DNA from 2 places in the Brenneria sp. L3-3C-1 genome. Region 2 is predicted to be linked to the other one. Evidence: predicted binding sites of a transcription regulator. Region 2 holds the regulator's gene; the other holds the start of a gene.
What was found. Region 2 encodes Fur, which represses iron uptake genes when iron is present. Its sites were predicted from a motif close to ATAATAATGAGAACNACTATCAA; they were not measured.
Positions count from the first base shown of each region.

Region 1: the regulator Fur is predicted to act here: its motif matches at 2,786-2,808, upstream of JG725_RS09215 (Nramp family divalent metal transporter).

Region 1 is NZ_JAEMHF010000002.1:612,756-624,407, reverse strand. It holds gene recN (DNA repair protein RecN) at 1-938, opposite strand, end outside; gene nadK (NAD(+) kinase) at 1,023-1,901, opposite strand; gene grpE (nucleotide exchange factor GrpE) at 2,034-2,621, shown strand; gene JG725_RS09215 (Nramp family divalent metal transporter) at 2,847-4,085, shown strand; gene nudK (GDP-mannose pyrophosphatase NudK) at 4,152-4,730, shown strand; gene maeB (NADP-dependent oxaloacetate-decarboxylating malate dehydrogenase) at 5,012-7,291, shown strand; gene JG725_RS09200 (YaiI/YqxD family protein) at 7,364-7,810, opposite strand; gene hemF (oxygen-dependent coproporphyrinogen oxidase) at 7,810-8,739, opposite strand; gene JG725_RS09190 (GNAT family acetyltransferase) at 8,928-9,353, shown strand; gene JG725_RS09185 (RpoE-regulated lipoprotein) at 9,555-10,142, shown strand; gene JG725_RS09180 (Dyp-type peroxidase) at 10,292-11,191, shown strand; gene cysM (cysteine synthase CysM) at 11,223-11,652, shown strand, end outside.
Region 2 is NZ_JAEMHF010000002.1:189,989-201,640, reverse strand. It holds gene asnB (asparagine synthase B) at 1-693, opposite strand, end outside; gene JG725_RS07350 (ROK family protein) at 971-2,194, opposite strand; gene nagA (N-acetylglucosamine-6-phosphate deacetylase) at 2,216-3,373, opposite strand; gene nagB (glucosamine-6-phosphate deaminase) at 3,394-4,194, opposite strand; gene nagE (N-acetylglucosamine-specific PTS transporter subunit IIBC) at 4,515-6,008, shown strand; gene glnS (glutamine--tRNA ligase) at 6,181-7,839, shown strand; gene fur (ferric iron uptake transcriptional regulator) at 8,188-8,637, opposite strand; gene fldA (flavodoxin FldA) at 8,966-9,493, opposite strand; gene JG725_RS07315 (methyl-accepting chemotaxis protein) at 9,952-11,622, shown strand.

The DNA.
Region 1 (11,652 bases), 420 kb from region 2:
CGCGCCAGCGACAACTGGCGGGATAGCCGTTGCTCCAGTTCGTATAGTCGGATTGGATCGAGATCCATTTGCTCGCTGTAATGGCGCAGTTCATCGCTGGCTTCGCTGATTTGGATGCCCGCTTCCTCCAGCATGGAAAGCACGCCGGACAGCTTGTCGTCCATGCCGACCAATTCGGTGAGCTGATGTTTGACGGTGTGCAGCATGCCGAGCATATTTTGCTCTTCGTCCTCGCTGAGCAACTGTAACGTCTGCTGGCTCAGCGCCAGCCGTTGCCCGCTGTTCGCCAGACGCTTGTATTCGACATCGATCTGTTCGTATTCGCCTGGCTGAGGCGCAAACTCATTCAGCTCTTTCAACTGGTATTGCAGCAGCTCGCGTCGCGCTTCCCGCTCAATGGTGGCCTGTTGCAACTGCGCCAGTGAACGGCAGCTTTGGTGCCATTGCTGCCAGATTTGCTGCATGGCGCCAAGTAATTGAGGCTCGTCTGCGTAGGCATCCAGCAGATGTTTCTGGTGTTCGGGCCTGAGCAGCAGCTGATGCGCATGCTGGCCGTGAAGCTGGATAAGATGTTGGCCAAGCTCGCGCAACTGAGAAAGCGGCACCGCGGTGCCGTTGATAAAACCACGGGAACGGCCGTCGGCGCCAATGACCCGGCGTAGCAGGCACTCGTTGCTGTCGTCCAATTGGTTTTGCTCCAGCCACCGGTGGGCGCCGGGCGTGTCCGCCAGCGAAAAACGGGCGCAGATATCGGCGCGGGGCGCCCCCGGCCTTACCATGCTGGCGTCGGAACGATTTCCCAGACACAGACCGAGGGCATCAATCGCAATGGATTTCCCGGCGCCGGTTTCCCCGGTGATAACGCTCATTCCTGCCTGGAAATCGATTTCCAATTCGCGCACGATGGCGAAGTTACTGATAGTGAGTTGCGCCAGCATGATAGTTTCCTGTATGTAAGTACATGGTGTAATTACATACAGTATAAACTGGTTTTATATACAGTAAAGTAGCTGAGGACAAATTTAGAACAATTTTTTAGACCAGCCGAGCTTTGTGCTTAATGTATTGAAATAACTGTAATTTTCAGGATGGATTAGATTCAGGTAATTTTCGCTGCGGCGAATCAGCACCTCTTCTCTTTCCTGTAGCGGTAATGAAATCTGGCTGTCGCAACTGATTTCCAGATCGCTGGTGGTGTGGGAAAATTTTAACCGGATGGTGCTGCTGCTGTTAATGACCAGCGGGCGGGCCGAGAGCGTATGGGGAAACATGGGCACCAGCGCGATGGCATCCAGCGAGGGCGTCAGGATCGGACCGCCGCCCGATAAGGAATAGGCGGTCGAGCCGGTTGGCGTGGAGATAATCAGGCCGTCTGAACGTTGAGAAAAAGCGAAGTTGTCGTCGATGTAGACTTCAAATTCGATCATATGCGCCACTTTGCCGGGATGGAGCACGATTTCATTAATGGCGGTGCTGCTGCTGCTGGGTTGATCGGCACGGCAGATATGGGCTTCCAGCATAAAACGCCGTTCGCTCAGGTAGTGGCCGTTTAATACTTCGGATAGCTGCTGCTGGGCCTGATCGGGATCCAGATCGGTCAGGAAACCGAGATTGCCGCGGTTAACGCCGATGACCTGAATGTCATAGCGTGATAACACGCGGGCCGCGCCCAGCATGTTGCCGTCGCCGCCCACCACCACCGCCAGATCGGCTTGTTGGCCGATATCGGCCAGGCTGGCGGTTCGGGCGCCTTTCAGATTCAGGTCGAGGGCAATCTGCTGCTCAATAAGCACCGCATAACCTTTCGCGGTCAGCCAGTGATAGAGCATTTCGTGAGTTGCCAGCGCGGTGGGGTGGCGCGGGTGGCCGACGATGCCAATACAATTAAATGGTTTAACCATTGCTGTCGTTATCCTCAGCGTGATGTGCCCGGTGTCGGGTGAAACCAATATGTGACTGGTTCCCTTGCATCCCCGGTTTTGATCCCCATAATAAGCAACTAGCGAGATTAATGCTAAACCGCGGAGAATTTCATGAGTAGTAAAGAACAGAACACGCCCGATGAGCAAGTCTTGGATCACACGAAGACAGCGAAAGGGCAACAGGCGGAAGCGGCGCCGCAAGCAACAGACGTAGCCGACCCGCGCGATGAGCGTATTGCCGAACTGGAAACACAATTGGCCGAGCTGCAACAGCGTGAGCGCGACAGCATACTGCGCGCCCGGGCCGAAGCCGACAATATCCGTCGTCGTGCGGAAATGGACGTCGAGAAGGCGCACAAATTCGCAGTGGAAAAATTTGCCGGTGAAATGTTGCCGGTAATCGATAACCTTGAACGCGCGCTGGATGTGGCGGACAAATCCAACGATGCGCTGGCATCGATGATTGAAGGCGTTGAGCTGACGTTGAAATCGTTGCTGGATGCCGTGCATAAGTTTGGCATCGAGGTGGTGGGGGAAGTGAATGTTCCCTTTAACCCGGAAGTTCACCAGGCAATGACGATGCTGGAATCCGATGATTATCCGCCAAATCACGTAATGATGGTGATGCAGAAAGGCTACACGCTGAACGGGCGTTTACTGCGTCCGGCGATGGTCGCGGTGTCTAAGGCGAAAGACTGATTCAGCCTATTTCGTTTCGCATCAATCCCAACCCCGTGCTTCAGGCATGGGGTTTTTTGTTTATAGTTAATTACTATTGGTTTGTTAAAAAGGGACTTTTTATTTTTCTGCCGCACCATCATCTTTAACTATCAGAAGAATTGGTATTGTCGTTATAAATGCGGTTGATAATCATTATCATTAATGTGAAGGTAGTAAAAACAACAGTATTAGAAAGGTCATACTATGCGGGGCAACCCTATCGTCGAGTCAGCAAGCCGCGCGTCAAGAAAGATCAAACTTTCTCTGATGGGGCCGGCCTTCATTGCCGCGATCGGTTATATCGACCCGGGCAACTTCGCGACGAATATTCAGTCCGGCGCCGCCTATGGTTATACCCTGTTATGGGTGGTGGTGTGGGCCAATATCATGGCGATGTTGATCCAGTTGCTGTCAGCCAAGCTGGGTATCGCCACCGGTAAAAATCTTGCGGAACTGATCCGCGATCGTTTTCCGCGGCCCGCCGTTTGGGCCTACTGGGTGCAGGCCGAGATCATCGCCATGGCGACCGATCTGGCTGAATTCATCGGGGCGGCTATCGGTTTCAAGCTGTTGTTAGGCGTTTCGCTGCTTGAAGGCGCCGTTCTCACCGGTATCGCGACTTTCCTGATTTTGATGCTGCAACAGCGCGGACAAAAGCCGCTGGAGAGAGTGATTGGCGGGCTGCTGCTGTTTGTGGCCGCGGCTTATATTGTTGAATTGGTTTTCTCGCAGCCGGAACTGGCCGCCCTGACCAAAGGGATGGTTATCCCCAGCCTGCCGACGTCGGATGCGGTGTTTCTGGCCGCGGGCGTGTTGGGGGCGACGATCATGCCGCATGTTATTTATCTGCACTCTTCTTTGACGCAGCGCGCGGATAAGCATTCCCGCGCCGAACGTTATTCCTCGAGCAAAGTCGATGTGGCTATTGCCATGACCATCGCCGGATTTGTCAATCTGGCGATGATGGCGACGGCAGCCGCGGCGTTTCATTTCAGCGGCAATCAGGATATTGCCGATCTGGATCGTGCCTATCTGACGCTGGAGCCTTTGCTGGGGAAAGCGGCGGCGACCATTTTCGGCCTGAGTTTGGTTGCGGCAGGGCTTTCCTCGACGGTCGTCGGCACGCTGGCCGGGCAGGTGGTCATGCAGGGATTTGTTCATTTCCATATTCCGCTGTGGGTGCGGCGCGCGGTGACCATGCTGCCATCATTTATCGTTATCCTGTCTGGTATGGATCCCACCCGGGTGCTGGTATTAAGTCAGGTGATCCTGAGCTTTGGTATTGCTCTGGCGCTGGTTCCTCTGCTGTCATTCACCGGTAACCGGGAATTAATGGGCGATTTGGTCAACCATCGGCTGATACAAATCATCGGCAAAGCGATTGTGTCGATTGTCGTGTCGCTCAATCTTTATCTGCTGGTCAGTACCGCTTTAGGACTATGACGACGTGCAATCCTGTCGGTATCTTCTTATCATCAGATATCGATTCTTGCTTATAGTGGTTCAGTTATGTCGTCGCCAATTACGCTCATCGAAAAGAAACTGTTGTCCGATCATTGGTTTATTCTTCACAAATATGTTTTTGATTTAAAAAGAAAGAATGGCGGCGTGGTGCGTCAGATCCGGGAGGTGTACGATCGTGGCGATGGCGCGACCATTCTGCTGTATAATCGAAAAAAGGGCACCGTGATCCTGACCCGCCAGTTCCGAATCCCCACCTATCTGAATGGCAATGAAAGCGGCATGTTGCTGGAGGCCTGCGCCGGCTTACTGGACGATAACTTGCCGGAGACATGCATCCGTAATGAAGCGATTGAAGAAACCGGCTATGCGATTGGCAAGGTTGAAAAATTGTTTGAGGCTTTTATGTCGCCCGGCGGCATCACCGAACGGCTGCATTTCTTCGCCGCGGAGTATGATGAGTCGTTGCGGAATAACCAGGGCGGCGGTATCGACGATGAGGACATTGAAGTGCTGGAGCTGTCTTTTACCGAGGCGCTCGAAATGGTGAAAGAAGGGCGCATTATGGATGCCAAAACCATCATGTTGCTACAGCACGCGCAGATTCAGGGATGGTTTACCAAGTAGCGGGCGTACTGCCGGGCGTGTTGATGTCGAACGCGCCCGTGAAAGTGCGGGCAACGGGCGTCGCGCAAAACCAGGAGTGACGATTTCGTCGCCGATGTTTTGTCCTCCGACGGTGTGATGTTTTTTGATTGAACAAAAAACTAACAAATAAAGTAACTATTTTAATCTGCATTAACCTTCCGCTTTTTGTCATCCTTCAAAGTTTAACAATTCTCAAACATTATACTGGTGATCCTTGACCCTACATGTACGCCACAACAAAAACCAAGAAGGGATAAAAAATGGATGAACAACTAAAGCAAAGCGCCCTTGATTTTCACCAATATCCGGTGCCCGGGAAAATACAGGTTTCTCCAACCAAGCCGTTGGCGACCCAGCGCGATCTGGCGCTGGCTTATTCACCCGGGGTGGCGGCGCCCTGTCTGGAAATTGCGGAAGATCCGCTGGCGGCCTACAAGTACACCGCGCGCGGCAATCTGGTGGCGGTGATCTCCAACGGAACCGCCGTGCTCGGCCTTGGCAATATTGGCGCGCTGGCCGGCAAGCCGGTGATGGAGGGCAAGGGGGTTTTGTTTAAGAAATTCTCCGGTATTGACGTGTTCGATATTGAAGTGGATGAACTGGATCCGGATAAACTGATCGACATCATTGCCGCGCTGGAGCCGACGTTTGGCGGCATCAATCTGGAAGATATCAAAGCGCCGGAATGCTTTTACATTGAAAAGAAACTGCGCGAGCGTATGAAAATTCCGGTATTCCATGACGACCAGCACGGCACCGCCATTATCTGTACCGCGGCGGTGCTGAACGGGCTGCGGGTGGTGGAGAAGAATATCGCTGACGTACGCCTGGTGGTTTCCGGCGCGGGAGCGGCATCCATCGCCTGTCTGAACCTGCTGGTGGCGCTGGGCATGAAGCCGCACAACATCGTGGTGTGTGACTCGCGCGGCGTGATCTACAAAGGCCGTGAAGAGGATATGGCGGAAACCAAAGCGGCTTACGCCGTTGAGGATAACGGCAAGCGTAAGCTGGCGGACGTTATCCCCGATGCCGATATTTTCCTCGGCTGCTCCGGCCCCGGGGTGTTGACGCAGGAGATGGTGAAAACCATGGCGCCACGTCCGCTAATCCTGGCGCTGGCCAACCCTGAACCGGAAATTCTGCCGCCGCTGGTCAAGGAGGTTCGCCCGGACGCCATTATCTGTACCGGCCGTTCAGACTACCCGAATCAGGTGAACAACGTGCTGTGCTTCCCGTTCATCTTCCGCGGCGCGCTGGATGTCGGGGCGACCACCATCAATGAAGAGATGAAGCTGGCGTGCGTGCACGCCATTGCCAATCTGGCGCTGGCGGAGCAGAGCGAAGTGGTGGCCTCGGCCTATGGCGATCAGGATCTGTCGTTCGGCCCGGAGTATCTGATCCCGAAACCGTTCGATCCGCGCCTGATTATCAAGATAGCCCCGGCGGTGGCGAAAGCGGCGATGGCGTCCGGCGTGGCGACGCGGCCGATTGAAGACTTTACTGCTTATGTCGAGAAGCTGACGGAGTTTGTCTACAAGACCAACCTGTTTATGAAGCCGGTTTTCTCTCAGGCGCGTCAGCAGCCCCGTCGGGTGGTGCTGGCCGAAGGGGAAGATCCGCGCGTGCTGCACGCGACGCAGGAACTGGTGACGCTGGGGCTGGCTTTTCCGATATTGATTGGGCGGCCGAACGTGATTGAAATGCGCCTGCAAAAGCTGGGGTTACAGTTGACCATTGGTAAAGACTTTGAAGTGGTCAACAATGAATCCGATCCGCGCTTTAAAGAATACTGGAGCGAATATTTCGAGATCATGAAGCGTCGCGGCGTGTCGCAGGAAAAGGCGCAGCGCGAGGTGATCGGTAATCCGACATTGATTGGTTCCATCATGGTGCTGCGCGGTGAAGCCGACGCCTTGATTTGCGGAACCATCGGCACTTATGAAGAGCATTTCGCCGTGGTGGAAAAAGTCTTTGGCTATCGCGAAGGCGTCCACGTCGCCGGCGCTATGAACGCCTTGCTGTTGCCGAGCGGGAATACGTTCATCGCCGATACCTATGTCAATGCCGATCCCACCCCGGAGCAGTTGGCGGAGATTACCCTGATGGCGGCGGACACCGTGCGTCGTTTCGGGATCGAGCCGAAAGTCGCCCTGTTGTCGCATTCGAACTTTGGCACTTCTGACTCGCCCACCGCCGCGAAAATGCGCGCTACGCTGGCGCTGGTGAATAAACTGGCGCCGGAGCTGGAAATCGACGGCGAAATGCACGGCGATGCCGCGCTGGTGGAGTCGATCCGCCGCGAGCAGATGCCGGACAGTCCGCTGAAAGGTTCGGCCAATATCCTGATCATGCCCAATATGGAATCGGCCCGTATCAGCTATAACCTGCTGCGCGTCTCTTCTTCCGAAGGGGTAACCGTCGGGCCGGTGCTGATGGGGGTCGCCAAACCGGTGCATATTCTGACGCCGATCGCCTCGGTGCGGCGTATCGTTAATATGGTGGCGCTGGCGGTGGTTGAGGCGCAAACCCAGCCGCTGTAAGGCCGGTTGAGGTCAAAAGCCCGCAATCGCATGATGCGACCGCGGGCTTTGCTTTTTCTGATCCTCTGGGCGTTACATTGATTGCCGCAGCCATTTATCCAGTTCGTTGGCGAACTGCTGACGGTCACGTTGATTCAGCGTATTCGGGCCGCCGGTCTGGATGCCGCTGGCGCGCAGGGTATCCATAAAATCGCGCATGTTCAGCCGTTCGCGGATGGTGTCCGGCGTATAGCGTTCGCCGCGCGGATTGAGCGCCACAGCGCCTTTTTCGATCGCTTCGGCGGCCAGCGGAATATCGGCGGTCACCACCAGATCGCCCGCTTCAACCCGGCGCACGATTTCGTTATCCGCGACATCGAATCCGGCGGCGACGCGCAGGGTGTGGATAAAACGTGACGGCGGCACTTTCAATGACTGATTGGCGACCAGCGTTACCGGTGTTTCCGTGCGCTCCGCGGCGCGAAACAGCACCTCTTTGATGACGTTGGGACAAGCGTCGGCATCGACCCAAATCTGCATTATTCCGTTACTCCGTTTTTGTTGTCGCCCAGCCAATCCCTGACGGGCAAGAAATCCCGGTATAGCGCGGCCTCGGGGCTGTTGGGCTGAGGGCGATACTGATATTCCCAACGCGCCAGCGGCGGCATGGACATCAAAATCGATTCGGTGCGTCCGCCGCTTTGCAGGCCAAATAGCGTACCGCGATCCCACACCAGATTGAATTCCACATAGCGCCCGCGGCGATAAAGCTGGAATTCGCGCTCGCGCTCGCCCCACGGCAGGGCCTTGCGACGTTCGACTATCGGCAGATAGGCATGCAAAAACCCTTCGCCAACCGCGCGGGTAAAGGCAAAGGCGGTATCAAAATCAGGCGTGTTCAAATCGTCAAAGAACAACCCGCCGATGCCGCGCGCCTCATTACGATGTTTCAGGAAAAAATAATCGTCGCACCATTGTTTATAACGCGGGTAGACGTCCGCGCCGAACGGGCGACATAAATCGCGGGCGGTGCGATGCCAGTGCACGGCGTCTTCCTCGAAGCCATAAAACGGCGTCAGATCGAAACCGCCGCCGAACCACCACACCGGATCTTCCCCCGGTTTTTCCGCGATAAAAAAGCGCACGTTGGCGTGGCTGGTGGGCACATAGGGATTGCGCGGATGAACGACCAGCGAAACGCCCATCGCCTGAAAACCGCGGCCCGCCAGCTCGGGGCGATGGGCGCTGGCGGAAGGGGGAAGCGAACTGCCGGTGATATGAGAAAAGTTGACGCCGGCCCGTTCGAAAACATCGCCGCCGGATAATACGCGGCTGCATCCGCCGCCGCCTTCAGCGCGCTGCCAGATATCTTCATCAAAATCGGTGGCGCCGTCCGCTGCGGCGAGCTGCCGACAGAGATCATCCTGCAATCCGCGCAGAAAGGTTGTTACCGTACTGGTGTGAGACATGCGCAAAGGTTCCTTTTATCACCACTGAATTGAATAAAGCGCTCCAGTATAACGATTATTGCCGATCAATAAATCATATCCCCCACGGCCGCAAGGCGCATTTCTCTTGACCGGCGGCAATTTGATATTGCGTCTGACAAAAATCACGCGATAATCAGAACTTACCTAATTGCACAGTGGCCAACGTGATGGAAATCCGCATATTCCGGCAAGATGACTTTGAGGAAGTGATCACCCTTTGGGAGCGCTGCGATTTGCTGCGTCCGTGGAACGATCCTGAAATGGATATTGAACGCAAATTGAACCACGATCCCGAGCTGTTTCTGGTGGCGGAAGTGAGCGGCGAAGTGGTGGGTTCCATCATGGGCGGCTATGACGGCCATCGCGGTTCCGCCTATTATCTCGGCGTGCATCCGGATTTCCGCGGCAGAGGCATTGCCAATGCGCTGATCAGCCGTCTGGAAAAAAAACTCATTGCCCGTGGTTGTCCCAAGATCCACCTGATGGTGCGGGAGGATAACGACGCGGTGATTGGCATGTATGAAAAGCTGGACTATGAGATGGTGGACTGCGTGACGCTGGGTAAACGGCTGATTGAGGATCAGGAATACTGATCCGGCGCCGGATACGTTAGATCACCTCTATTTATCGATGACTCAGGGCCGCTGGGTCTTCTCACCGCATTGTTGATTCAATGATAATTAAAACCCGATTACCCTGCCTTTTACGGCACTTTCCGCCCGCCTTATACTCAAATCCAAATCTGGTGATGGCGGCTAACGATTGCGGCCGTTCAATATTGAGGAGTAAAAGTCATGAGATTTCGCCCGTTATTGCTGGGTTTACCACTGTTACTGACCGGGTGCGGCACGATGAGCCATTTCTCCTGGTCCAGCCTGTCGCCGTTTAGCTGGTTTGGCGGTTCGCTTCAGGTGTCGGACGCCGGCGTTGGGGAGATTAATGCCGGTACGCCATTGTCCGAGCCGGTGTTACACAAGGCGCTGAACGGCGATTATCGCCTCCGCGGCGGAATGGGTTCGGACAACGGTCAACTGGTCGCTTTTTATCAGGCGCTGGACGGTCAGGAAGTTAAATTGATCATCAGCGGTGAGCCGAAAAGTCACGTTCGCAAAGTCGAGGTGATGGATGCGGCAATCGATAGCCAGTGGGGAGTAAAAATCGGCGATGCATTCAGCGCCTCCTACAGCAAGGCGTTTGGCGTATGCCAGCCGGGGCAAGGAGATGACGCTCAAAGCGTTGAGTGCGTCGCCCCGCAGAGCAAACATGTCAGCTATCTGTTTTCCGGCGAGTGGAGCGGGCCGGAAGGGCTGATGCCGCCTGACGACATTCTCAAAACATGGCGTGTGAGCAAGATTATCTGGCATGCGCAGGCTCGCGATTGATCGGATGCCGGAACTGAAATTGCGTTTAAGCAAAGTAAAAACCGCATTTGTTCCGGTATGATAGCGCTTCTGCACCTAGGGGATAAGGGATTGCGGATAAACACATTACCAATACGACTAAGAAAAATAATGAGATTGAGGAAGCGCAGATGACACAAATTCAAAGCGGTATCTTGCTGGAGCATCGCCGTTTTGCCATTTTTATGGAAGCTATGGTGCAGGGGGAATTTGATGCCATCCGCCAGGGATGCAAAAAGTTTTGTCAGGCGCTGTCCGAGCTGCAACAGCAGTTTCCCGATGCGGGCTTGGGCGCGGTGCTGGCTTTTGGCAATGATGTGTGGCGCGATCTGGATTGCCTCAATTCCGCGCTGGAGCTCAAACCCTTTACGCCGTTGGGTAAAGGGCTGGCGCCGGCAACCCAACGCGACCTGCTGATTCATATTCAGTCATACCGGCATGATGTGAATTTCAGTCTGGCGCAGGCGGCTCTGGCCGCTTTTGGCAGCGCCATCCATGTGGAAGAAGAAATACACGGCTTTCGCTGTGTCGAGGACCGCGATCTGAGTGGTTTCGTGGATGGGACGGAAAACCCGCAGGGCGACGATCGCCACGGTGTGGCTATCGTTCCCGACGGTCAGCCCGATGCCGGCGGCAGCTATGTTTTTGTTCAGCGCTGGGAACATAATCTCAAGCAGTGGCAGCGTTTCAGCGTTGAGCAGCAAGAGCAGATGATCGGCCGCACCAAGTTCGATAACGAAGAGCTTTCTTCTGAACAGCGCCCGTCGACGTCTCATGTCAGCCGCGTGGATTTGAAAGAAGACGGCAAAGGGCTGAAAATTTTACGTCAGAGCCTGCCTTACGGCACGGCGAGCGGCAAGCACGGGTTGTATTTCATCGCCTACTGCGCCCGGCTGCATAACATTGAGCAGCAACTGCTCAGCATGTTTGGCGAGCGGGACGGCAAGCGTGACGATATGCTGCGCTTCACCCGGGCGGTAAGCGGCAGCTATTTCTTTGCGCCTTCGCTGGAACGTCTGCTGACGCTGTAATCTGCTTTAGGGCATTTGTGAGGGCCGGTTTTTGACAACGCTTGAACAGGGTATCGGCAATACTCCGCTGGTGAAATTGCAGCGTTTGGCGCAGGGGACGGGCAGTGAAGTCTGGCTGAAACTGGAAGGAAACAACCCGGCGGGATCGGTAAAAGATCGTGCGGCATTATCCATGGTTCAGCAGGCGGAAAAGCGGGGTGATATCGCTCCCGGTGATAGGTTGATTGAAGCGACCAGTGGGAATACGGGTATTGCGCTGGCGATGATCGCGGCGCTGAAAGGCTACCGTCTACGCCTATTGATGCCGGAAAATATGAGCCGCGAGCGTCAGTCTGCGATGCGTGCCTACGGCGCGGAGCTGGTGTTGGTCAGCCGGCAAGCGGGGATGGAGGGCGCGCGCGATTTGGCGCGGCACATGGCGCAGTCAGGCGAAGGGAAAATCCTCGATCAGTTTAATAACC
Region 2 (11,652 bases):
GCCGTAAGGCACATCGGACATCAGGTGGCTTTTTACCGCTTCTTCCAGCGCGTCACGCAGGGCATAGGCGTCGGTTTCGTTATCTTTTACATTTTCATAATCGAACCAGTCACGGTGATAGTATTCACGGATTTCTCCGTCCTTGCTCCACAGATAGCTGCCGGCCGGGAACTCTTTAATCGTGCGGCATACCGGAACCAGCGCTTTCATTTCTGAAGCCACGTAGAAGTTGCCGTGCTCATCGTAACCCATGTACAACGGGATGATGCCTAAGTGATCGCGGCCGATCAGGTAAGCGTCTTTTTCACTGTCGTAGAGCGCGAAAGCAAACATGCCGCGCAGGTCATCCAGGAATTCCGGGCCTTTTTCCTGATACAAGGCCAGGATAACTTCGCAATCGGAGCCGGTCTGGAACGCATAGCGGTCGCCATATTGCTGACGCAATGCCTGATGGTTATAAATTTCGCCGTTAACCGCCAGAACATGGGTACGCGCCGCGTTGTATAACGGCTGAGCGCCGGTATTCACGTCGACGATAGACAGACGCTCATGGGCCAGAATCGCTTTATCGCTGGCATAAACACCGGACCAGTCAGGCCCGCGGTGGCGCATCAAGCGTGATAACTCCAGCGCTTTTTTACGCATTTCAACAGGATCGGTCTTAAGATCAAGCACACCGAAGATAGAACACATGGATGACTCCCTAGATGTTTTAGATTAATCAGATGTCATTCACGGATAGCGACATCGCCTTCCGTTTTTTCTGCATCATGATTACAAATGCCGTGTCAGTGACAATGATTTAGCATCAAAATGCCATAAGAATTCAATATCATCTAATGAAAAAAGCCATATTGATGATGTTTGAATAATTTATATGGCATTTTGATGAATAATCGACAAATTAATCGAGTGGAATGGTCGGATTTTTAGTGATTTGATAATCCGACATTAGCGCATTAATCCGATATCACTGCGTTTCCAGCAGATGTTGCAACAAAACGCCATTCAACATGGCGCGTTTTACCAACGCAAAGGCGCCAATCGCCGAGAGGTGGTTCAGGCTGGAGACTTCCACGGGCAGGTTGTTACGAAAGTCCTTCAGCACCTGGGCATTGATGCAGCGCTGAATGGCGGGCAACAGGATTTTTTCGGCCGCGGTGATTTCACCGGCAATCACCACCTTTTGCGGATTGAAGAGATTAATGGCGATCGATACGGCTTTACCCAGATATTGCCCGACATGTTCAATGACTTCGCATGCGAGCATATCGCCCCGGTTGGCGGCTTTGCATATCGTTGAAATCGTACAGTTATCTTCGGTTATCTTACTTGGATAACCTTGTTGCAATAAGTGTTGCACCCGCTGTTCGATAGCCGCATTGGCCACCACCGTTTCCAGACAGCCAAAATTGCCGCAGTGGCATCGTTCCCCCAGCGGATCAATCTGAATATGTCCGATTTCCCCGACGTTGCCGTTATTGCCGAGAAATATCTGTCCGTTAACCAGAATACCGGCGCCGGTGCCGCGGTGAACGCGCACCAGAATCGAATCCAGCGAGTCGTGCGTTACCCCGAAGTAATGTTCAGCCAGCGCCAGACTGCGAATATCATGCCCGACAAAGCTGGTCACATGGAAACGGCGCTGAATATGGTCGACCAGCGGCCAGTCGTTGACGTCGATATGCGGCATATAACGGACCACGCCGGCAAGGGGATCGACCAGGCCAGGCAAAGCCACGGCAATGGCGATCAATTCACGGATACGGTGCCGATAGTGCTCAATAAAATGACTGATGGCTTTAAACAGGGCGGTTTCCAGCGTTTCCTGGGTTTTCTCCGGCAGGTTGTAGTGCGCTTCGCCCAAGGCTTTTCCCTGCAAATCGTATAGCGCGATGGTGGCGTCATAGCGCCCGAGACGAACGGCAATGGTATGAAACGAACGCGTTTCGGTAACAATGGAAATAGCGCGTCTGCCGCCGGTTGAAGCCTGTTGGTCAACCTCTTTGATTAACCCGCGCTCCAGCAGTTGACGGGTGATTTTAGTGACGCTGGCGGGAGCAAGCTGGCTCTGTTCCGCAATCTGTATCCGTGAAATGGGGCCTTGTTGATCAATCAGACGATACACGACCGCACTGTTCAATTGTTTAACCAGATCAACATTCCCTATCTGAGCTTGTCCGCCTGTGGTCATTAAAAAGTCACTCGTCTGTGGTCAATTCTTTGTCGCCGTTAACATGTCGTTGCCGCCAACAAAAGTTTTGAGAATGTGATAATTACGATCAAATACGGTCAAATTAGCCACTTTACCGCTTTCAATGCTGCCCAGCCGTTTGTCTGTGCCGATGGCCCGCGCCGGATAAAGCGTTGCCATTCTGAGCGCTTCATCAAGCGGGATACCTGCCTGTTCCACACAATTGCGTACCGCTTCTATCATCGTGAGGGCAGAACCGCTGAGTGTGCCGTTCTCATCCACGCACAGGCCGTCGCGATAGTATATGGTTTTACCGGCAAAAATGAACTGGTCAATATCCGCGCCGGCCGGCGCGGTTGCGTCAGTCACCAGAACCAGTTTTTCACCTTTGATCCGTTTGCTGATACGGAGATTGGCCCAGTCAACGTGTAAACCATCGGCAATAATACCGCAGTAGATTTCCGGCGCATCATACACCGCGCCGACCAGGCCTGGCTCGCGGCCGGTCAGGTAAGGCATGGCATTAAACAGGTGGGTGGCAAAACGGATGCCGGCGGCAAAGCCTTGTTTGGCCTGTTTCCAGGTGGCGTTGGAGTGTCCGGCGGACACCACGATGCCGGCCTCGACCAACTGACGGATCACCACGGATGACACTTTTTCCGGGGCGAGCGTGATTTTGCTGACGACATCGGCGTTTTTGCACAGAAAGTCCACCAGCTCCGCTGTCGGTTGACGAATAAACGCCGCATTATGCGTGCCTTTTTTTATCACGTTCAACCAAGGCCCTTCGAGGTGCAGACCCAGCGCCTGATGCTGGTTCTGCGCCAGATAGGCGCGCATGACTTCCACGCTATGTTTCATAAATTCGTCGCTGGAGGTAATCAGCGTAGGTAAAAAACTGGTGCATCCCGACTTCAGATTAGCCTGATGCATGGTTTCCAGCGTCTGGACTGAAATGGATTCCAGCGAGTCATTGAACTGAACGCCACCGCAGCCGTTCAGCTGTAAATCAATAAATCCGGGAGCGAGCAGCGCCCCGCCGAGGTCATGTTTTTCCAGCCCGGCCGGCAGGTCGCTAATGGGGCAAACATTTTCTATCAGACCATCGGCAATCACCACGGCATGATTATCAAGCACCTGGTGGCCGGTGTAGATCCGGCCATTTGTTAAAGCGTACATCATCAACTCCCGGCTACAGATTAAAGATTTTTCATATTTTCCGTTTCTAACTCACGGAAATATTTAACGGTTTTGACTTTCAGCTCCATGGTGGAAGGCTCGTCGCATACCATCACGGCTTTAGCATGAAGTTGCAGGCAACTGATGGTCCACATATGGTTCACATTTCCTTCTACCGCCGCCTGCAATGCCTGTGCTTTGTTGCGTCCGGTGACCAGGATCATCACTTCTTCGGCATCCAGCAGCGTACCAACGCCAACCGTCAGGGCAAATTTAGGCACCAGATTAACGTCGCCGCCAAAGAAACGCGAGTTGGCGAGGCGAGTCTCTTCCGTCAGGGTTTTGATACGAGTCCGGGAAGCTAAAGAAGATGCAGGTTCATTGAAGGCAATATGTCCGTCATTTCCAACCCCCCCCATGAACAGATGGATCTTACCGTAAGACTGGATTTTCTCTTCGTAGCGGCGACACTCCGCTGCAATGTCCTCCGCGTTGCCATTCAACAGGTTAATGTTTTCCTGCGGAATATCAACGTGATTGAAAAAATTCTGATGCATAAAGCTGCGGTAGCTTTCAGGGTGATCGCTGGGCAGGCCGACATATTCATCCATATTGAAGGTCACTACATGCTTAAAGCTCACCTGTCCGGCTTTATGCAGCGCGACCAGCGCCTTATACGCTTCCAGCGGCGAACTGCCGGTGGGAAGACCGAGGACAAAAGGACGGGTGGCGCTGGGGTTGAAGTCGTTAATTTTTCGGGCGATATAACGGGCGGCCCATTTACCGACTTCCGTCGGGGTGGTTAGAGGAATCAATCTCATCAGTGGTCTCCTGATTATTCGATAGCGGTAAAATTAAGTATCGGGCTAAATCGTGCGATTGGCGCGTTTCGATACTGAAATAGAACGGAGCGCCAGTGTAGCCTGTTTTTTTTTATCTTGAAATAAGTTGGGGTTTTATTCAGATATAAAATTTTCATATGCGGTTTTTTAGTGATTGATATCACATAATGTTAGGGTTTAATTTGCGTAGCGAAATATTTTTCTTACACTCCATGCCAAAGCCACCCACAGTGGTTTTACCCGGCAGTGAGCACGTATGACTGGCAGTTTTGGGTCCCATAAGGGAAAGAGAGGAAAAGGTGAGTATTCTTAGCTATTTACAAAAAATAGGTCGGGCGTTGATGGTGCCCGTCGCCACGCTGCCCGCTGCCGCCATCCTGATGGGGGTCGGCTACTGGATCGATCCGATCGGCTGGGGGAGTGAAAATGCGTTGGCCGCGCTATTTATTAAATCAGGCGCCGCCATTATTGAACATATGGCGGTGCTGTTTGCAGTGGGGGTCGCCTATGGCATGTCGAAAGATAAAGACGGCGCCGCGGCATTAACCGGTTTTGTCGGATACCTGGTTCTGACCACGCTCTGCTCGCCGGCGGCGGTGGCGATGATTCAAAAAATTCCACTGGATCAGGTGCCTGCCGCGTTTGGTAAGATCGAAAACCAGTTTATCGGTATTTTGGTCGGGGTTATTTCCGCAGAGCTGTATAACCGTTTTAGCCAGGTTGAGTTGCCGAAAGCGCTGTCGTTTTTTAGCGGACGCCGCCTGGTGCCTATTCTTACCTCGTTCCTGATGATCCTGGTTGCGTTCATTCTGATGTATGTGTGGCCGGTTATTTATAACGCACTGGTCGCTTTTGGTGAGTCTATTCAGCAGCTAGGCTCAGTGGGCGCCGGGGTTTATGCGTTCTTCAACCGCTTGTTGATCCCTGTCGGTCTGCATCATGCGCTGAACTCGGTGTTCTGGTTTGATGTCGCCGGAATCAACGATATTCCTAATTTCCTGGCCGGGCAGCAGTCTATCGAAGCCGGTAAAGCCGTGGTCGGCATTACCGGTCGTTATCAGGCCGGGTTCTTCCCGATTATGATGTTTGGTCTACCGGGGGCGGCGTTGGCCATTTATCACTGTTCGCGCCCGGAAAACAAAAGCAAGGTCGCCGGGATTATGATTGCCGCGGCTTTTGCTTCATTCTTTACCGGCATCACTGAGCCGCTGGAGTTCTCCTTTATGTTTGTGGCGCCGGTGCTCTATGTCCTGCACGCGTTGCTCACCGGGCTATCGGTGTTTATTGCGGCCAGCATGCATTGGATTGCCGGTTTCGGCTTCAGCGCCGGACTGGTGGATATGATGCTGTCGTCGCGTAATCCGCTGGCAACGCAGTGGTATATGCTGATACCGCAGGGTTTGGCGTTCTTCGTCGTTTACTATTTGGCGTTTCGCTTCACCATCACGCGTTTCAATTTGCTGACCCCGGGACGCGAACTGGCGGTAAGCGGCAGCGAAGCGGATGGCTATGATGTGAATGCCGCAACGGCCACGTCGTCATCCGGCGACGCCCTCACGCTGGCCCGGGGCTATTTGCAGGCTCTGGGCGGTAAAGACAATCTGCTGGGCATCGATGCCTGTATCACTCGCCTGCGGTTGAACGTGGTCGACTCCGGTCAGGTTGATGAAGGCTTGGCCAAGCGACTGGGCGCGGCGGGGGTCATTCGGCTGAATAAGCAGAATGTGCAGATTGTGGTCGGCACTCAGGCTGAGTCGCTAGCGTCCGCGCTGAAGAAAGTCAGCGCAGAGTAAGGCTGGCTCAGGCTTTCCATCGCGCGCGGCTAACGCGGTGGAAAGGAAATTTGCGGGATGGGATCGTTATCTCATCCCGTTTTTGTTTTTTAATGAAACTAACGGTTGTTTCCCGGCGTAGCTTGTTGGATCATTGGCGGTTATATGTCGTTTTAGCATTGAGGAAGCAAGCATGAGTGAGGCTGAAGCCCGCCCAACCAACTTTATCCGTCAGATTATTGATGAAGATCTGGCATCCGGTAAGCATGACCATATTCAGACGCGTTTTCCGCCGGAGCCTAACGGCTATCTTCATATCGGGCATGCGAAATCCATCTGTCTGAACTTTGGCATTGCCCAGGACTACAACGGGCAATGCAACCTGCGTTTTGACGATACCAATCCGGTAAAAGAAGATATTGAATACGTTGAGTCAATCAAACGCGACGTTAAATGGTTGGGGTTCTCATGGAGCGGCGAGGTTCGTTATTCCTCCGATTATTTCGATCAACTGCATCAGTATGCGGTTGAACTGATTAGCAAAGGGCTGGCCTACGTTGATGAATTGACGCCGGAGCAGATCCGTGAATATCGCGGCACGCTGACGGCGCCGGGCAAAAATAGCCCGTACCGCGATCGTAGCGTGCAGGAAAACCTGACGCTGTTTGAAAAAATGCGTAACGGCGGCTTCGCCGAGGGAACGGCTTGTCTGCGCGCCAAGATTGATATGGCCTCGTCGTTTATGGTGATGCGCGATCCGGTTTTGTATCGGATTAAGTTTGCCGAACATCACCAAACGGGAAATAAGTGGTGCATCTATCCGATGTATGATTTTACCCACTGTATTTCCGATGCGCTGGAAGGCGTGACGCACTCTTTGTGTACGCTGGAGTTTCAGGATAATCGCCGTCTGTATGATTGGGTATTGGATAACATCACCATACCTTGCCATCCGCGGCAGTATGAGTTCTCACGTCTTAATCTCGAATACGCCATTATGTCCAAGCGTAAGCTGAACCAACTGGTAACCGAGAAGATTGTCGAGGGGTGGGACGATCCGCGGATGCCGACCATTTCCGGTTTGCGTCGTCGCGGTTACAGCGCCGCGTCTATCCGTGAATTCTGCGTTCGCATTGGTATTACCAAGCAGGATAACAACGTTGAAATGGCCGCGCTGGAATCCTGTATTCGTGACGATCTGAATGAAAACGCGCCGCGCGCCATGGCGGTTCTTGACCCGGTGAAGGTGGTGATTGAAAACCTGCCCGCCGATCATGAAGAGTGGGTGACGATGCCGAATCATCCGAATAAACCGGAAATGGGATCCCGTCAGGTTGCATTCAGCCGCGAGGTGTATATCGATCGCGCTGATTTCCGTGAGGAAGCCAATAAACAGTATAAGCGTCTGGTGCTGGGTAAAGAGGTTCGTCTGCGTAACGCTTATGTGATTAAAGCGGAACATATTGATAAAGACGAGCAGGGCGCCATCACCGCCATCTACTGTCGCTACGATCCGGATACCTTAAGTAAAGATCCGGCTGATGGCCGCAAGGTAAAAGGCGTGATTCACTGGGTGTCCGTAGCGCATGCGTTGCCGGCGGAGTTCCGCTTGTACGATCGTCTGTTTAGCGTCGCCAATCCGGCGGCGGCGGATGATTTCCTGTCAACCATCAACCCGGAATCGCTGAAAGTGGTGCAGGGATTCGTTGAGGCGAGTCTGGCGCAGGCGGAAGCGGAAAAAGCGTATCAGTTTGAGCGCGAAGGCTACTTCTGCGCCGATCGGGTTTATTCCAGCGCGCAGCATCTGGTGTTTAATCGCACGGTAGGCCTGCGGGATACCTGGGTGGGGTGATAGCGGGATTGGCTTACAGAGTAAAACAAAAATAAAACCGCCTCGGCGGTTTTATTTTATGACGGACAGGAAGTCCGTCACCCTACGGATCGTCGCAAGCGACGTTGAAAAGAGGTTGCTGACAAAGTCGTCTGTAAGCCTGAGATACCCGGGCCTACCGTACCGAGGGGCCATTATGGGACACATCCTTGTGCCCCACCCTGCGGGCCAGCATAAATGCTGTTCAAATTTGCTCCTGGCAAATTTGTCGGCGGCTTACGCCGCTACGACCCCTCGCCACGCTCTCCCTAATAACAGGCTATGTCAATGGTCTGAAAATCGCTTCAGGCGATTTTTTATGCGGTCGATTTATCTTCTTGCATCGTGCAGGGTTTCGTCTTCACGGCAATCCCCTTCACTGCAATGGCCATACAGATACAAACTGTGGTTGGTCAACTTGATACCGTGTCTTTCCGCTATTTCGCGTTGGCGTGCTTCGATATATTCGTCACGGAATTCAATCACTTTGCCACAATCCAGACAAATCAGATGGTCATGATGATACTGCTGCGTCAGTTCAAAAACGGATTTACCGCCTTCAAAATTATGACGGGTTACGATCCCCGCATCATCAAACTGATTCAGTACGCGGTAGACGGTCGCTAGACCAATCTCTTCACCCATATCAATCAGTTTCTTATATAAATCTTCCGCACTGACGTGATGGCACTCCGGATCCTGCAACACTTCCAGAATTTTCAGTCTTGGAAGAGTGACTTTCAGGCCGGCCTTCTTTAATGCGATGTTGTTGTCAGTCATGCGGATTTAGTCCTGTTGCTTACTTATCAATGGAGGCTACCTAGCCTATGTCATCGGTCGGCTCAAAAAATGTAATAACGTCCCAATTATAGAACTGCGCATTCAAAATGAAAACCATGGAATGTTAACAATATTATTTCCACATACACTACAGGTGTACCATGCAATGTATTGTTGGTAAATGAGGAACGTTCAATGAACGCACAGAACCGATGTGGGTATTGTACATACTTATAAGGAGAAGTTAAAAAAATGTATCAATTTTTATGAGAGGTTTTTTCTATCAATCTGGCTCTGACGAGAGTGTCATCAGAGCCAGAGAATCGGCTCAGCCTACCAGTTCTTTCAGATTCAGTTCGTCGCCGATCTGTTTTACCCAGGCTGTAACGCGCTCGCTGGTCAGTTCGGGTTGACGATCTTCGTCGATGGCCAAACCGATGAAGTGGTTGTCATCAGCCAGACCTTTAGAGGCTTCAAAGTAATACCCTTCCGTCGGCCAGTGTCCAATAATCGTCGCGCCATGCGGTTCAATGATATCGCGGATGGTGCCCATGGCGTCACAGAAGTACTCGGCATAGTCTTCCTGATCGCCGCAGCCGAACAAGGCAACCAGTTTACCGCTGAAGTCGATCTCTTCCAGCGTAGGGAAAAAGTCATCCCAGTCGCACTGCGCTTCCCCGTAGTACCAGGTAGGGATACCGAGCAATAAAATATCGAACGCTTCAAGATCTTCTTTGCTGCTTTTGGCGATGTCATGAACTTCGGCAACGTCGGTTCCCAGTTGCTGTTGGATCGTCTTGGCAATGTTCTCGGTATTGCCAGTGTCACTGCCAAAGAAAATTCCTATGAGTGCCATGAATTGAATAACCTCTTGATTCTTAATGGTATGATGCCGTGTTTTACCCACTTATCGGCTAATAATAGCAGACGCGCCCGGCATGAGAAACTCGTATCGGTAAGCATCGGTAAATTGTGGCGGGTATTTTGCTGATACGCATTTTCCTGTTGTCGCCCCGGCTGACGACCCTTGGTGATTAAATTTTTTAACGTAATCTCTTTAAACTTAAAAAATTATGTGTATGGCGAGTTATGAAATTGTTCACAGAATAGAAAATAAATGAGCATAAGAACCGCCCTGACTCTAAATGTTCTCTGAACTTTGTCGATTTAGTTAACGTGATTTTATCTGTTTTCAACATAACGGAACGTTAGCGCCAGATAAAGGTGACATATCTTGTTGGCATGAATTTCTGTGTTTCATTGTTGAATGACGATGAAAATGTCCTTTTATGTGTGTTTAGTTCGGAGTGAACCATGAAATTTTTAAAGAACATTGCCATCAGAACGGCCATGCTATGGGTGCTTGGCACTTTCTGTGTGCTCTGGGGCGGCGTGTCGATATACACCATGTTTTCTTTCAAAGAGATGACGACAACGTCCAAGACCAGTAGCCTCCTGGTGCAAAATATGAATTTTGTTAATCAGGGCAACGATCAATATTTTCGCATGGTGACGCGCCTGGCTCGCGCCGTTGATGCACGTCGCAACGGCGATAATGAAGCGGCGGACAGAGAGCAGGCATCTTCTTTGAATGCGCTTAATACCTTAAAAGCGGATTTGGCGGCGTTTAATGGCATAGACCACGCAGGGCTGGACGATGCGCTGGTGCAGGCGGTGAGCCGTGACTGGAATAACCTGATTACCCAGGGCGTTGAACCTTTATACCAAAAAGCCGCGGCAAACGAATTTGATGATTATCAGAATCAGGCGAAAAATGTTGTTCCGCCGCTGAGTCGTCAGTTCGGCGCGTCGTTAACGGCGTTCAATAAGGTCGGTTCAGAGCAGTTTTCCGCCGCTGGAACCCGCTTTGAACAGATTACCGCCATTGGTCAGAACATTTTGCTGGCCGGTTTGATTATTGGGTTGATGCTGCTGTTTCTGACCGATCGTTATCTGGTGATGTGTCTGGTGCGGCCATTGAATGATTTGCGCGATCACTTCAGCGTGATTGCATCCGGTCAGTTAGGCAAGCCAATTATTGATTTCGGCCGTAACTGCGTCGGTAAATTATTTCCGCTGTTGCGTGAAATGCAAACCAGCCTGGCGAACACGGTCAGCACGATTAGAAATAGCACGGATTCTATTTATCAGGGGGCTTCGGAAATCGCCTCTGGCAATAACGATCTGTCATCACGTACCGAGCAGCAGGCTTCGGCTCTGGAAGAAACCGCCGCCAGCATGGAACAGTTAACGGCAACGGTGAAACAGAACGCCGAAAACGCCAACCATGCCAGCCAGTTGGCTTTACAAGCCTCAACGACGGCGAAGAAAGGGGGCGATATTGTCGGCAACGTGGTGAAAACCATGGCGGAGATTTCCGGCAGTTCGCGGAAAATCGCCGAGATTACGACGGTGATAAACGGTATTGCTTTCCAAACCAATATTCTGGCGCTCAACGCGGCGGTCGAAGCCGCGCGCGCGGGTGAGCAGGGACGTGGATTTGCCGTGGTGGCGGGGGAAGTGCGCAGCCTGGCGCAGCGCAGCGCGCAGGCGGCCAAAGAGATTGAAGGGCTGATTTCAGACTCGGTAAGATGCGTGGATAGCGGTTCTCATCTGGTTGAAGATGCCGGGAATACCATGCAGGAAATTGTCCGGGCGGTGACGAACGTAACCGATATTATGGGTGAAATCGCTTCCGCATCGGAAGAGCAAAGCAAGGGGATCGCTCAGGTCGCGCAGGCGGTCTCGGAAATGGACAGCGTGACTCAGCAGAATGCGGCATTGGTCGAGCAGGCCTCTTCGGCGGCATTGTCACTGGAAGAGCAGGCGGCGGTGCTGAACCAGACTATCGCGTTGTTCCAACTTTCCGAGCAATATTCACACCCGGCGACGGCGGCAAAATCAACGCTTATTCCAAAAGCCCCGCTGGCAGGGGCGAGTAAAAAAGCGCTGCCACCAGGCAATGATAATTGGGAAAAATTCTGATTTTGATTTTATCCGGCATCAGGGATGATG